Linked DNA regions of Puniceibacterium sp. IMCC21224. The protein of the gene in region 2 interacts with the protein of the main gene of each other region in a pairwise test. Links are inferred from orthologs where the notes say so. Each region holds a gene or a part of one and is shown on either strand. Other genes may lie near its edges.

Evidence for each region.
Region 1: the proteins of gyrA (region 2) and gyrB interact in binary tests that used the Escherichia coli proteins (3 or more experiments, as listed by UniProt). The link is inferred for Puniceibacterium sp. IMCC21224 from one-to-one orthologs.

Annotation. Positions count from the first base shown.
Region 1 is NZ_LDPY01000001.1:660,438-666,480, reverse strand. The notes cover bases 2,450-5,553. They hold gyrB (DNA topoisomerase (ATP-hydrolyzing) subunit B), read right to left. Parts: upstream 5,159-5,553; coding sequence 2,741-5,158; downstream 2,450-2,740. Other genes in these bases: IMCC21224_RS03000 (LysE family translocator), read right to left, coding at 5,294-5,553. Outside these bases: istA (IS21 family transposase), read left to right, coding at 1-1,186; IS21-like element helper ATPase IstB, read left to right, coding at 1,183-1,947; more of IMCC21224_RS03000, read right to left, coding at 5,554-5,914; DNA replication/repair protein RecF, read right to left, coding at 5,911-6,043. UniProt on the Escherichia coli protein: DNA gyrase negatively supercoils closed circular double-stranded DNA in an ATP-dependent manner to maintain chromosomes in an underwound state.
Region 2 is NZ_LDPY01000001.1:2,293,068-2,299,277, reverse strand. Bases 1,279-4,549 are described here. They hold gyrA (DNA gyrase subunit A), read right to left. Parts: upstream 4,236-4,549; coding sequence 1,479-4,235; downstream 1,279-1,478. Other genes in these bases: IMCC21224_RS10595 (usg protein), read left to right, coding at 4,431-4,549; IMCC21224_RS10605 (YdiU family protein), read right to left, coding at 1,279-1,343. Also shown: more of IMCC21224_RS10605, read right to left, coding at 1-1,278; more of IMCC21224_RS10595, read left to right, coding at 4,550-4,700; mfd (transcription-repair coupling factor), read right to left, coding at 4,777-6,210. UniProt on the Escherichia coli protein: A type II topoisomerase that negatively supercoils closed circular double-stranded (ds) DNA in an ATP-dependent manner to maintain chromosomes in an underwound state.

The DNA.
Region 1 (6,043 bases), 1.6 Mb from region 2 along the record:
TTACATGCGACAGCGCGAACGGCGCGGCCGCGAGATGTTCGTGCCGCTGGCGCATCCGCCCGGTCATGCCCAGGCCGACTTTGGCGAGGCGGTGGTCGTCATCTGCGGCATCGAGCAGAAGGCGCATTTCTTTGTCATGGATCTGCCGCACAGCGACGCCTGCTATGTCCGTGCCTATCCGGCGGCCACTGCCGAAGCCTGGGTTGATGGCCACGTCCACGCCTTCGCGTTCTTCGGCAAGGTGCCGGTGTCGGTGCTCTACGACAACGACCGCTGTTTGGTTGCGAAGATCCTGCCGGACGGGTCACGTCAGAGGGCTACGCTGTTCAGCGGGTTCCTGTCACATTACCTGTTCCGTGACCGCTACGGGCGACCCGGCAAGGGAAATGACAAGGGCAATGCGGAAGGCCTGGTCGGTTACTCGCGCCGCAACTTCATGGTGCCAATCCCGCGGTTCGCGACCTGGGACGCGTTCAACGATTACCTGGAGACACAGTGTCTCAAACGTCAGGCGGATGTCTTGCGAGGTCAGTCCGAGACGATTGGCCAACGCCTCGAGCGGGATCTGGCCGCGATGTCCGACCTGCCTGTGGCGCCGTTCGATGCCTGCGATCAGACAACCGGACGGGTCAGTTCGCAGGCGTTGGTGCGCTACAAAACCAATGATTACTCGGTCCCGGTTGCCTACGGCCATCGTGACGTCTGGATCAGGGGCTATGTCGACGTGGTCGTGATCGGCTGCGGCGGCGAGGTCATCGCACGTCATCCGCGCTGCTACGACCGCGAGGACATGGTCTTCGATCCGCGGCATTACCTTCCGCTGATCGAGCAGAAGATCAACGCTCTCGACCAGGCGGCTCCCTTGGCAGAATGGGACCTGCCGTCGGAGTTCGCGACCCTGCGCCGCTTGATGGAAGCGCGCATGATCAAAGCCGGACGCCGGGAATATGTGCAGGTGCTGCGCCTGCTCGAGACCTTCGACATCGACGATCTGCATGCCGCCGTGAAGAAGGCTCTGCAACTGGGCGCGGTCGGCTTTGATGCCGTCAAGCACCTTGTCCTCTGCCACGTCGAGAAACGGCCGCCGAAGTTGGATCTCGATGTTTACCCATACCTGCCGCGGGCGAACGTCGAGACCACATCCGCGGCCAGCTATATGTCCCTGATGTCAGAGGATGCAGCATGACCGTGCCCCCGAAGATCCTGCTTGCGGATCATCTGAAGACGCTGAAGCTGCCGACTTTCCTGCGGGAATATGACAAACTCGCCCGCCAATGCGCCGCCGAGGGGCTGGATCATGTCCAGTTCCTGGCGCGTCTGGTCGAGCTGGAATTGATCGACCGCGAGCGGCGGATGATCGAGCGGCGTATCAAGGCCGCGAAGTTCCCGGCAACCAAGAGCTTGGACAGCTTCGACTTCAAGGCGATCCCGAAGCTCAACAAGATGCAGGTGCTGGAACTCGCCCGCTGCGAATGGATCGACCGACGCGAGAACGTCATCGCCTTGGGGCCCAGTGGAACCGGCAAGACCCATGTTGCCCTCGGGCTGGGGCTGGCCGCCTGCCAGAAGGGGCTGCCTGTCAGCTTTATCACCGCCGCCGCGCTGGTCAACGAGTTGATGGAAGCCCGCGACGAACGTCGGCTGCTACGGCTGCAAAAGCAGCTGGCTGCCGTAAAATTGCTCATCATCGACGAACTGGGCTTCGTGCCGCTCTCCAAGACCGGCGCCGAGCTCTTGTTCGAACTGATCTCGCAGCGCTATGAGCGCGGCTCCACGCTGATCACCAGCAACCTGCCCTTCGACGAATGGACCGAAACCTTCGGCACCGAGCGCCTGACCGGCGCCCTTCTCGACAGGCTGACACACCACGTCAACATTCTCGAGATGAACGGCGAAAGCTATCGCCTCAGCCAAAGCCGCGCCCGAAAGGCCCAAGCCGCCACCTGATCACACCTTGCAGAACTGGCCCTCCGGGCCAATGCGCCATGGCACGCGCCGGCTATCTGGAGAGCGCACGCGCCATGGCGCTTGGTGCCCCGCCATTGGCCTACTTTTGCGCCGCCACGTGGCCGGTTTTGTCTCCGCCGTTGACATGAAGTCTCGGAATTTTATAATTCTTGCGCTAAACACCTGCAAGTATTGATAAAAAGTGAAAATAAATCAATCTGAAAACCGAACGAAATCTCCATGAAATCGGTGAGGCACGTAGGGCTTGCCGTCAACCGTCAGGGACCATGGCAACGTCCCTTATCTCCCTCTTGAACGCCAAGAGAGCGACAAATGGCCTCGAGGCTCCACTCATTGCGCGGTCCTGTCAAACCGAGTAACCAAAGTCGGCTTTCGCCATCAATATTTGGTGCCTCGCGTATTCCGCGGTAGTCTATTTTCTGCGCTTCTGGCATCTGGATGGCAAAAGCCAGACTTGGTCCTCAGTTCGAAACTGTCCTTAGTGAATTTTTTGAGAGAATATAGAATTTAATCTAAAGGCTTAGCTACGACGGAGAGGATACAAACTACGTGCGCGCTGTCATGGGCGATGGGCAAAGACTGACCGAGGGGCAATTTGAAAGTACACTCAGGTTTGAAAGAGAAGCAGCGAACTTGGCGCGAACCTCTAAGTCCAGTATTTTTGCGACGATCACGTAAGTTATTGAATTAATGGGTCTTCATATTTTCGGTATCATCCGCGACGCGCAAAGTTATACGCGCCGCGCAATTTTATGTGCTTCCCTACAAACCGTCAGAAATCGAGATTTTCCACATTCAGTGCGTTCTGCTGGATGAATTCGCGGCGTGGCTCTACGACGTCGCCCATAAGTTTGGTGAACAGGTCATCGGCTTCGGCCATGTCATCAACCTTGACCCGCAACAGAGTACGTGCGTCTGGGTCTAGTGTGGTTTCCCACAATTGGCTCGGGTTCATCTCTCCGAGGCCCTTGTAACGCTGTAGCGACAGGCCTTTTTCGCCCTCTTCCAAAATAGCGGCCAAAAGGTCCAGCGGACCATGGATCAGTTGCTTGCGGTCACGGCGTTCCAACGTGGCGGGCAGGTTGTAAATCGCTTGCAGGCTCTGGGTAAAACTGCCGGTTTTACGTGCCTCGCCAGACCTCAGCATGGGACCATCCATTGTGCGCACCTCTTCGACGCCACGCAGGATACGCGCAAGACGGATACCTTTGTCCTGGGTGATGCGACCCATCCACCCCTTTTCATATTCCAGCGCGATCAGGTTCAGCCGCTCTGCCACTTTGTCGGCCACGCCCTGAAGGTTGGCGTCAATGGCACCGGGAACAAACGCACCGGCGATGGCAGCCTGTTCCAGAATATGGCGTGGATAATGTGTGGGAAAGGCGTCCAGAACGCGGCGCAACTGCCGTGCTTCGTCGACCACGCGCAACAGATCCTGACCGGCGATCTCTTCGCCGTTGCCCTGGCGCAGCATCGCATTGTCCGCGCCTTGCTGGATCAGGTATTCGTCCATCGCGGCCTGATCCTTGAGATAGACCTCGGACTTGCCACGCGCAACTTTGTATAGCGGCGGCTGCGCGATGTAGAGATGCCCGTTCTCAATCAGTTCGGGCATCTGACGATAAAAGAACGTCAACAGCAGGGTACGGATATGTGCGCCGTCGACGTCAGCGTCGGTCATGATGACGATCTTGTGGTAGCGCAGCTTGGCGATGTTGAATTCATCGCGCCCGATGCCAGTGCCAAGCGCCATGACAAGATTGCCGATTTCCTGACTACCCAGCATCCGGTCGAAACGGGCGCGTTCAACGTTCAGGATTTTGCCTTTGAGCGGCAGGATTGCCTGTGTACCACGGTCACGCCCGGTCTGAGCGGACCCGCCGGCGCTGTCGCCCTCGACCAGAAAGATTTCGGTCTTGGAGGGGTCTTTTTCAGAGCAATCCTTGAGTTTCCCGGCCAGAAAATTCACATCCATCGGGTTCTTGCGTCGTGTCAGGTCACGCGCTTTTCGCGCCGCCTCGCGGGCCAGGGCCGCTTCGACAATTTTGCCTACGATGACCTTGGCGATGTTCGGGTTTTCTTCGAACCACTCGGCAAGCTTTTCGTTCATCATGCTTTCAACCGCCGGGCGGACCTCGGACGAGACCAGTTTGTCCTTGGTTTGCGAGCTGAATTTGGGGTCGGGAACCTTGACCGACAACACGCAAGTCAGCCCTTCACGCGCGTCATCGCCGGTAAAGGTGACCTTCTCACGTTTAGCGATGCCGCTGGCTTGGGCGTAATTGTTGATTGTCCGGGTCAGCGCGCCACGGAACCCGGCCATATGGGTGCCGCCATCACGCTGCGGGATGTTGTTGGTAAATGGCAGGACGTTCTCGTGATAGGTGTCATTCCACCACATCGCGATTTCGATGCCGATGTCATCCTTTTCGCCGGTCATGTAGATCGGTTCGGCCATGATCGACGATTTCGAACGATCAAGGTACTTCACAAACTCACGCACGCCGCCGTCATAGTACAATTCAGATTTCAGCGGTTCAGCGGGGCGTTCATCCTCAAGAATGATGCGGACGCCGGAATTGAGGAAGGCCAGTTCGCGCAAACGCTTTTCCAGCTGCTCGAAGTGGTATTCGAGGTTCGAGAAGGTCTCGGTCGAGGCGAGAAAGCGCACCTCGGTGCCTTTGCGGCCATTGGCGTCACCGACAACGCGCAAGGATTCGACGGTGAATCCGCCCTCAAAGCGGGCGTAATGTTCCTTGCCATTGCGCCAGATGCGCAGCTCAAGCCAATCGGACAGCGCGTTCACAACCGAGACACCGACGCCGTGCAGACCGCCCGACACCTTATAGGAATTCTGGTCGAATTTGCCGCCGGCGTGCAGCTGGGTCATGATGACCTCGGCCGCCGACACGCCTTCGCCGTCGTGAATATCGACCGGGATGCCGCGACCATTGTCACTGACCGAGACCGAGTTGTCGGCGTGGATTTTGACGTTCACCGCGTCTGCGTGACCGGCCAGCGCTTCGTCAATGCCGTTGTCCACAACTTCGTAGACCATATGGTGCAAACCCGAGCCGTCATCAGTGTCGCCAATATACATCCCAGGACGTTTGCGAACAGCCTCTAAGCCCTTGAGAACCTTGATGGAGCTTGCACCATATTCTTCGGGGATCTGTTCGTTATCGGCCATTCGGTTTTTCCTTGTTCTTGGTGACCGGGTTATAGGGTTTTCCAGGGGGATTGTCACGCAACTGACACTATATTTTGTGGCACCCCAACAGGCGCCCTACAGCAGTTCAGACATCGTCGGCCGGTGTCAGAGAAATCAGATGAACGGAATGATCAGACCCACCGCAATCAGCAGCGATCCAGCGATCCGGTTCGTCCGCCCCAACGCGCGCGGCGACGTCAGCAACCGCTTTGCCCGGTCAATAGACGCCGCCAGCACAAGGTTGCCCAGCAGCGGCACGATGGCCGAAATCCCCGCAATCACCACCATGTCGGGCCAGCGCAGGGCGGTCAGATCAAAGAACCCTGGCAGCACGCCCATATAGAACAGGATCGCCTTGGGGTTGCCCAGGATGACCACAAGTCCAGCCGCGAAACCGGCCCACATGCCCGGCCGTGTCAGCCGGTTGTCAGTCGAGATTTTTGCATCGGCATTGCGAATGATCAGGCCGCCCATGATCAGGAATGTCAGACAGGCGACCCAGCGCAGAAAGGTCATGAACCCGGCAAAGACGCTGACGATCCACGTAACCCCAAGGATCGCCAGAAACGGCCAGAGGATGTCGCCGACAACAACGCCCAGTGCCAGCGGCCAGGCCGCCTGAAACCCACCCGACAGCGCCCGCGCAATCAGCGCCACCCAGACCGGCCCCGGCGTCAGGAACAGGATCAGCAACGCCCCGGCATAAAGGGCGATATCGGCAATACTAATCGTCATGTCGGCCCCGCCACGGCGGACAGACCGCCAGATTCCGTTACGTGAATATATTGCGCCCTTTCGCCGAGGCTGTCGAAAAGGTCAAGCCCGGTGCCAGTCATCCACGCCTGCGCCCCGAGCGCGCAAATC
Region 2 (6,210 bases):
TCGTCGAACGGGCGCGACAGGACAGCGTTCAGTCGGTGAAACGGCGCATCGTCTCCGGCGACGGCAGCGGCGATCATCTGCTCGATCCGGTGATTGCGCGGAATAAAGGCCGGGTTGGTTTGCCGTATCCGCTGGATTGCGTCGGGATCAGAGGCAATGCGCGCCTGCCACCCCTCTGCCCAGCTGTCAAAGGCGGTGGGGTCGGTGAACTGATCCCGCGCAGTGCCATCGCTAAGCGCGCGAAACGTGTTGGTGAAATCGGCTTGATTGCCATGCATGCGCGTCAATAGATCGCCGATCAGCGCCGCATCTTCGGGTTTCGGCGTGCCGATCCCGATCTTGGCGGCAAAACGTGCCAGCCACTCCTGGCGGATCAGCTCTGGCATCGCGTGAACCTGATCGGTGAACTGCGCCACAGCTGCGTCCGCATCAGGCATCAGCGGCAACAGCGCTGTCGCCAGCTGCGCCATGTTCCAGACGATGATATCGGCCTGACTGGCATAGCCATAGCGGCCATGCCGGTCGATCGACGAAAACACGGTTTCGGGGTCATAGAAGTCCAGAAAGGCGCAGGGTCCATAGTCGATGGTTTCCCCCGACAAGGTGCAATTGTCGGTGTTCATTACGCCATGGATGAACCCAAGGCTCATCCATTGTGCCACCAGCGCGGCCTGCCGGTCGATTACGGCCTGTAACAGCGCATCGGGCGTCGTGCAGTCGGGATAGTGGCGCGCAACGGTGTAGTCAAATAGCTGCCGAAGGGCAATCACATCGCGACGCGCGGCAAAGATCTGAAAGGTGCCGACACGGATATGGCTGGATGCGACACGCGTCAGCACAGCTCCGGGCCGCATGGCTTCGCGTTGAATCATCTCGCCGGTCCGTACGGCGGCGAGGGCGCGGGTGGTCGGCACACCCAGCGCGTGCATCGCTTCGCTTACCACGTATTCGCGCAGCACCGGACCCAGCCAAGCACGACCGTCCCCGTTGCGCGAATAAGGGGTCGGCCCCGATCCCTTGAGCTGGATGTCACGGCGCACTCCGTCGCGGCCGACAGTTTCGCCGAGCAGAATGGCGCGGCCATCCCCAAGCTGCGGATTGAACTGACCGAACTGGTGCCCCGCGTAAAGCTGCGCCAGCGGGGCGGCACCCTCGGGCACCGCATTGCCGGAAAAGAGCATGGTGAGTTCGGCGTCAGAAGTCTCTGTGATCAGCATCAGTGCCGCCAGATCGCGGTTAAAGCTGATGAGGTCCGGCGCGGCCACGGCCGTCGGGTCGAGCCGGGAGTAAAAGCCCGCAGGCAGGGCGGCATAGCTGTTGTCGAAGGGGATGTTCAGGGTCATGGCGAACAGGTAATCATATTGCGCCGAATTGCGAGCGGTTTTTGCATCCGGATCTGAATGATACCGGGCGACGCGATAGAATTTTGATGACTGGCCCGTGGTTTCGTTGGTTTCACGGGCCAATCATCAAACGGTTTATTCTTCGGCAGTATCTTGTGCAGCGGTATCGGCCTCATCACCCTGATCGGCAATCCAGGCAACACTGACCACTTCTTCGCCTTTGCCGGTGTTGAACACTTTGACACCGCCAGCGCTGCGTGAGCGGAAGGAAATGCCGTCAACCGGGACACGGATTGACTGCCCCTTGGACGTGGCGAGCATGATCTGGTCGTCCATCTCCACCGGGAAGCTGGCCACCAATGCGCCGCCCCGCATCGCCTTGTCCATGGCCATCACACCCATACCGCCGCGTCCGCGCAGAGGGTAATCGTGCGACGAACTCAGCTTGCCCACGCCATTTGCCGTGATCGTCAGGATCAGATTTTCCGCTGCCGACATCTGGGCATAGCGTTCCTGAGTGATGTTGCCGGGGGCCACATCGTCATCATCTTCGTTCTCGGCGTCATCGGCAAGACCGGCCATGGCGCGGCGCATTTTCAGATAGGCAGCGCGTTCCTGCGGGTCGGCGTCGAAATGCCGGATCACCGACATCGACACCACGGTGTCGTCGCCCTGCAGCCTGATGCCGCGCACACCGGTGGAGGCGCGTGAGTTGAAGACCCGCACATCGGTGGTACGGAAGCGGATCGCGCGGCCGGAATCTGTCACCAGCATCACGTCGTCATCCTCAGAGCAGATGCGCGCATTGATGAGTTTGATGTCCGCGTTCTCATCCTCGAACTTCATCGCAATCTTGCCGTTTCGCATGACATTTGTGAAGTCTGACAATCGGTTACGGCGCACAGTTCCAGCAGAGGTGGCAAAGATGATCTGCAGGTCGTCCCAGTCTTTTTCATCCCGATCTACCGGCATGATGGCCGCGATCGACACACCTGTCGGGATTGGCAGGATGTTGACGATCGCCTTGCCCTTGGACGTGCGGCTGCCCTGCGGCAGGCGCCAGGTCTTGAGCTTGTAGACCATGCCTTCGGTGGTAAAGAACAGCAGCTGGGTATGTGTGTTGGCAACAAAGAGCGTGGTAACCACGTCATCTTCTTTCATGCCGCCGCCTGACACACCCTTGCCGCCGCGCCGCTGACTGCGGAAATCGGCGAGCGGGGTCCGTTTGATCCAACCTGTCTGGGTCACGGTGACAACCATGTCTTCGCGCTCGATCAGGTCTTCGTCTTCCATGTCCCCGGACCAGTCGAGGATTTCGGTCCGGCGCGGCACGGCGAACAGCTCGCGGACCTCGCGCAGCTCGTCCGAGATGATCCCCATGATCCGCTCACGCGAGCTGAGGATTTCAAGGTATTCCTTGATCTTGCCAGCCAGCTCTTCGAGCTCGTCGGTGACCTCTTTGACGCCCAGCTGGGTCAGACGCTGAAGGCGCAGTTCCAGAATGGCGCGGGCCTGAATTTCGGACAGGTTATAGGTGCCGTCCTCGTTCGCCGTATGGGTCGGATCGTCGATCAGCGCGATAAAAGGCAGGATTTCACCGGCGGGCCAGCGACGCTCCATCAATTTGGTGCGCGCTTCGGCCACGTCAGCCGAGGCACGGATGGTGGCGACCACTTCGTCGACATTGCTCACGGCAACAGCCAGACCGCAAAGGATATGGCTGCGTTCGCGTGCCTTGCGCAACAAGAAGGCCGTGCGCCGCGCCACAACATCCTCACGGAAGTCGAGGAATGCTGTGAGAAAGGCGCGCAGTGTCAGCTGCTCGGGACGTCCGCCATTCAGCGCCAGCATGTTGCAGCCAAAATAGGTCTGCATCGGGGTAAAGCGGAACAGTTGGTTCAGCACGACTTCGGCAGTGGCGTCACGTTTCAGCTCGATCACCACACGCACACCATTGCGATCGGATTCGTCCTGCACATGAGAGATGCCTTCGATCCGCTTTTCGCGGGCGGCCTCGGCGATCTTTTCGATCATCGTGGCCTTGTTGACCTGATAGGGGATCTCGTCGATGACGATGGCCCAGCGGTCCTTGCGAATTTCCTCGACGCGGGTCTTGGAGCGGATGATGACGCTACCGCGGCCCTCAAGGTACGCTTTGCGGGCGCCGGAACGTCCCAGCATGTAGCCGCCCGTCGGGAAGTCAGGGCCGGGGACATATTCAATCAACTGCTCTGAGGTCAGGTCAGAGTCAGTGATCAGCGCAAGGCAGGCGTCAATGACTTCGCCCAGATTGTGCGGCGGGATGTTGGTGGCCATGCCAACGGCAATACCGCCAGCCCCATTGACGAGCATGTTGGGATAGCGTGCGGGCAGGACCGTCGGTTCACGGTCCTTGCCATCATAATTGTCCTGAAAATCGACGGTATCCTTGTCGATGTCGTTCAAAAGAAACGCGGCGGGCTTGTCCATCCGCACTTCGGTATAGCGCATCGCCGCAGCGTTATCGCCGTCCATCGAGCCAAAGTTGCCCTGACCATCCAGCAACGGCAGCGACATCGAAAAATCCTGCGCCATCCGCACCAGCGCGTCATAGATCGCAGAGTCGCCATGCGGGTGGTATTTACCCATCACGTCGCCAACGGGGCGCGCGGATTTGCGGTAGGGTTTGTCGTGGCTGTTGTTGGTCTCATGCATGGCATAGAGGATTCTGCGGTGCACAGGTTTTAGGCCGTCGCGCAGATCCGGAATCGCACGACTCACGATTACGCTCATTGCGTAATCGAGATAGCTTTTCTTCATCTCCTCGGTGATCGAAATGTTCGGACCAAGGAAGATCGGACGCTCTGGCGTGTTTTCGTCTGTATTTTCAGGTGGTTCCGGCGTATCGCTCACGTGGTCTGCCCATCTGTTAGTCTGCTATATCTTGTTACAAAACGTATAACAGAAGCAGGATATAGGGCGCAATGGTGGGTCGTCGCCAATTCTGGCAGCCAGCGGGCATGATTGCTAACACACTGTTTTTATTGAAAAGTAAATTACTCCCTGCCATGATTCTAAAGTTCATGAGGCGAACGAAAGGATGGATCAATGCAGGGCAACGAAACCGAACTGATGCTGCGCGGCTATGGACTGACCACAGCCGAATTCTTTTACCGCATGCCAGACTATAAAAACGTGCTCAACACCTACATCTGGCAGGATTACGATCTGGCGCCGGATCACCAGAAACTGTTTGAGTTCATAGAGTTCTGGCAAAACACGATCGAAGGTCCGCTGCATTCCGTGCGCTATACCCATCGTAAGATGATTGGCGCCGGAGAATGGCGGCAAGTGGTCGGAGAATTCCGCTACCACTGACCTGCGGCCCCTTGAGAGGGAGGTCGCAAATCCGAAACAGATCATCCGTCCGGCATGATCGGGCCGGAACTGCGTGTCAGGCTTTGGCTTTGCGCTTTCTCTCGATCGCCAGCTTTTCGGCAAGGTCGCGGGCGATGCCATAGGTGCCTTTGATTTTTTCGTTATCGGTGCGCCAGTCGCGGCGGATGACGATCTTGTTGTCTTTGACCTTGGCCTGACCGTTTTGATCTTGAATGAATTCCACCAGCCCCTGGGGCGAGGCGAACTTGTCGTTGTGGAATTGCAGCGTCGCACCTTTCGGGCCGGCGTCAAGCTTGGATATACCAGCCCGCCGACACATGGATTTGATCCGCACAACAAGCAGCAGGGTGTTCACCTCTTTTGGCAACTTCCCGAACCGGTCGATCAGTTCTGCGGCAAACCCTTCGAGCTCGACCTTGGTCGAGAGCGACGACAGGCGACGGTATAGGCCAAGGCGCACGTCGAGATCCGGCACAAACGTTTCGGGGATCAGCACCGGCACCCCAAGGTTGATCTGGGGGGCCCATTGGCCGTCATTGTCCGACAAACCTTCAAGCTCGCCCGAGCGGATCTTCGCAATCGCCTCTTCCAGCATGGATTGATACAGTTCATAGCCAACGTCGCGCATCTGGCCGGACTGTTCTTCGCCCAGCAGATTGCCAGCGCCACGAATATCGAGATCCTGACTGGCCAGGGTAAAGCCCGCACCCAGTGTGTCAAGAGAGCCGAGCACGCGCAGGCGCTTTTCGGCGGTTGCTGTCAGTTTCGCGCGCGGTTTTGTCGTCAGGTACGCATAGGCGCGGGTTTTGGCCCGGCCAACGCGGCCACGGATCTGATACAGTTGCGCCAGGCCAAACATGTCGGCGCGGTGGATGATCATCGTGTTGGCGGTCGGGATGTCGAGGCCGGATTCGACAATGGTCGTGGCGAGCAGAACGTCATATTTTCCGTCATAAAACGCGTTCATGCGATCATCCAACTCGCCCGCAGCCATCTGGCCATGGGCAACCACGTATGACAGTTCGGGCAGCTGTGCCTTGAGGAACTCCTCGATCTCGGGCAGGTCCGAAATGCGTGGCACGACATAGAACGATTGGCCGCCGCGATAATGTTCGCGCAGCAGCGCCTCGCGGATTGTCACGGCATCGAATTCCGACACATAGGTGCGGATCGCCAGCCGGTCGACGGGTGGCGTGCCGATGATCGACAGGTCACGCACCCCGGTGAGGCTAAGTTGCAGCGTGCGCGGGATCGGCGTCGCGGTCAGGGTCAACACATGAATATCGCTGCGCAATTCCTTGAGCCGCTCTTTGTGACCGACGCCGAAATGCTGTTCCTCATCAATAATCAGCAGGCCAAGGTTGTGAAACCGGATGCCTTTGGCCAGCAGGGCGTGGGTGCCGATGGCGATATCGACCGACCCCTTGGTGATGCCGTCCCGGGTCAGCTGGGCGTCACGCGTCGAAACAAAGCGTGACAGCGGCCTGAC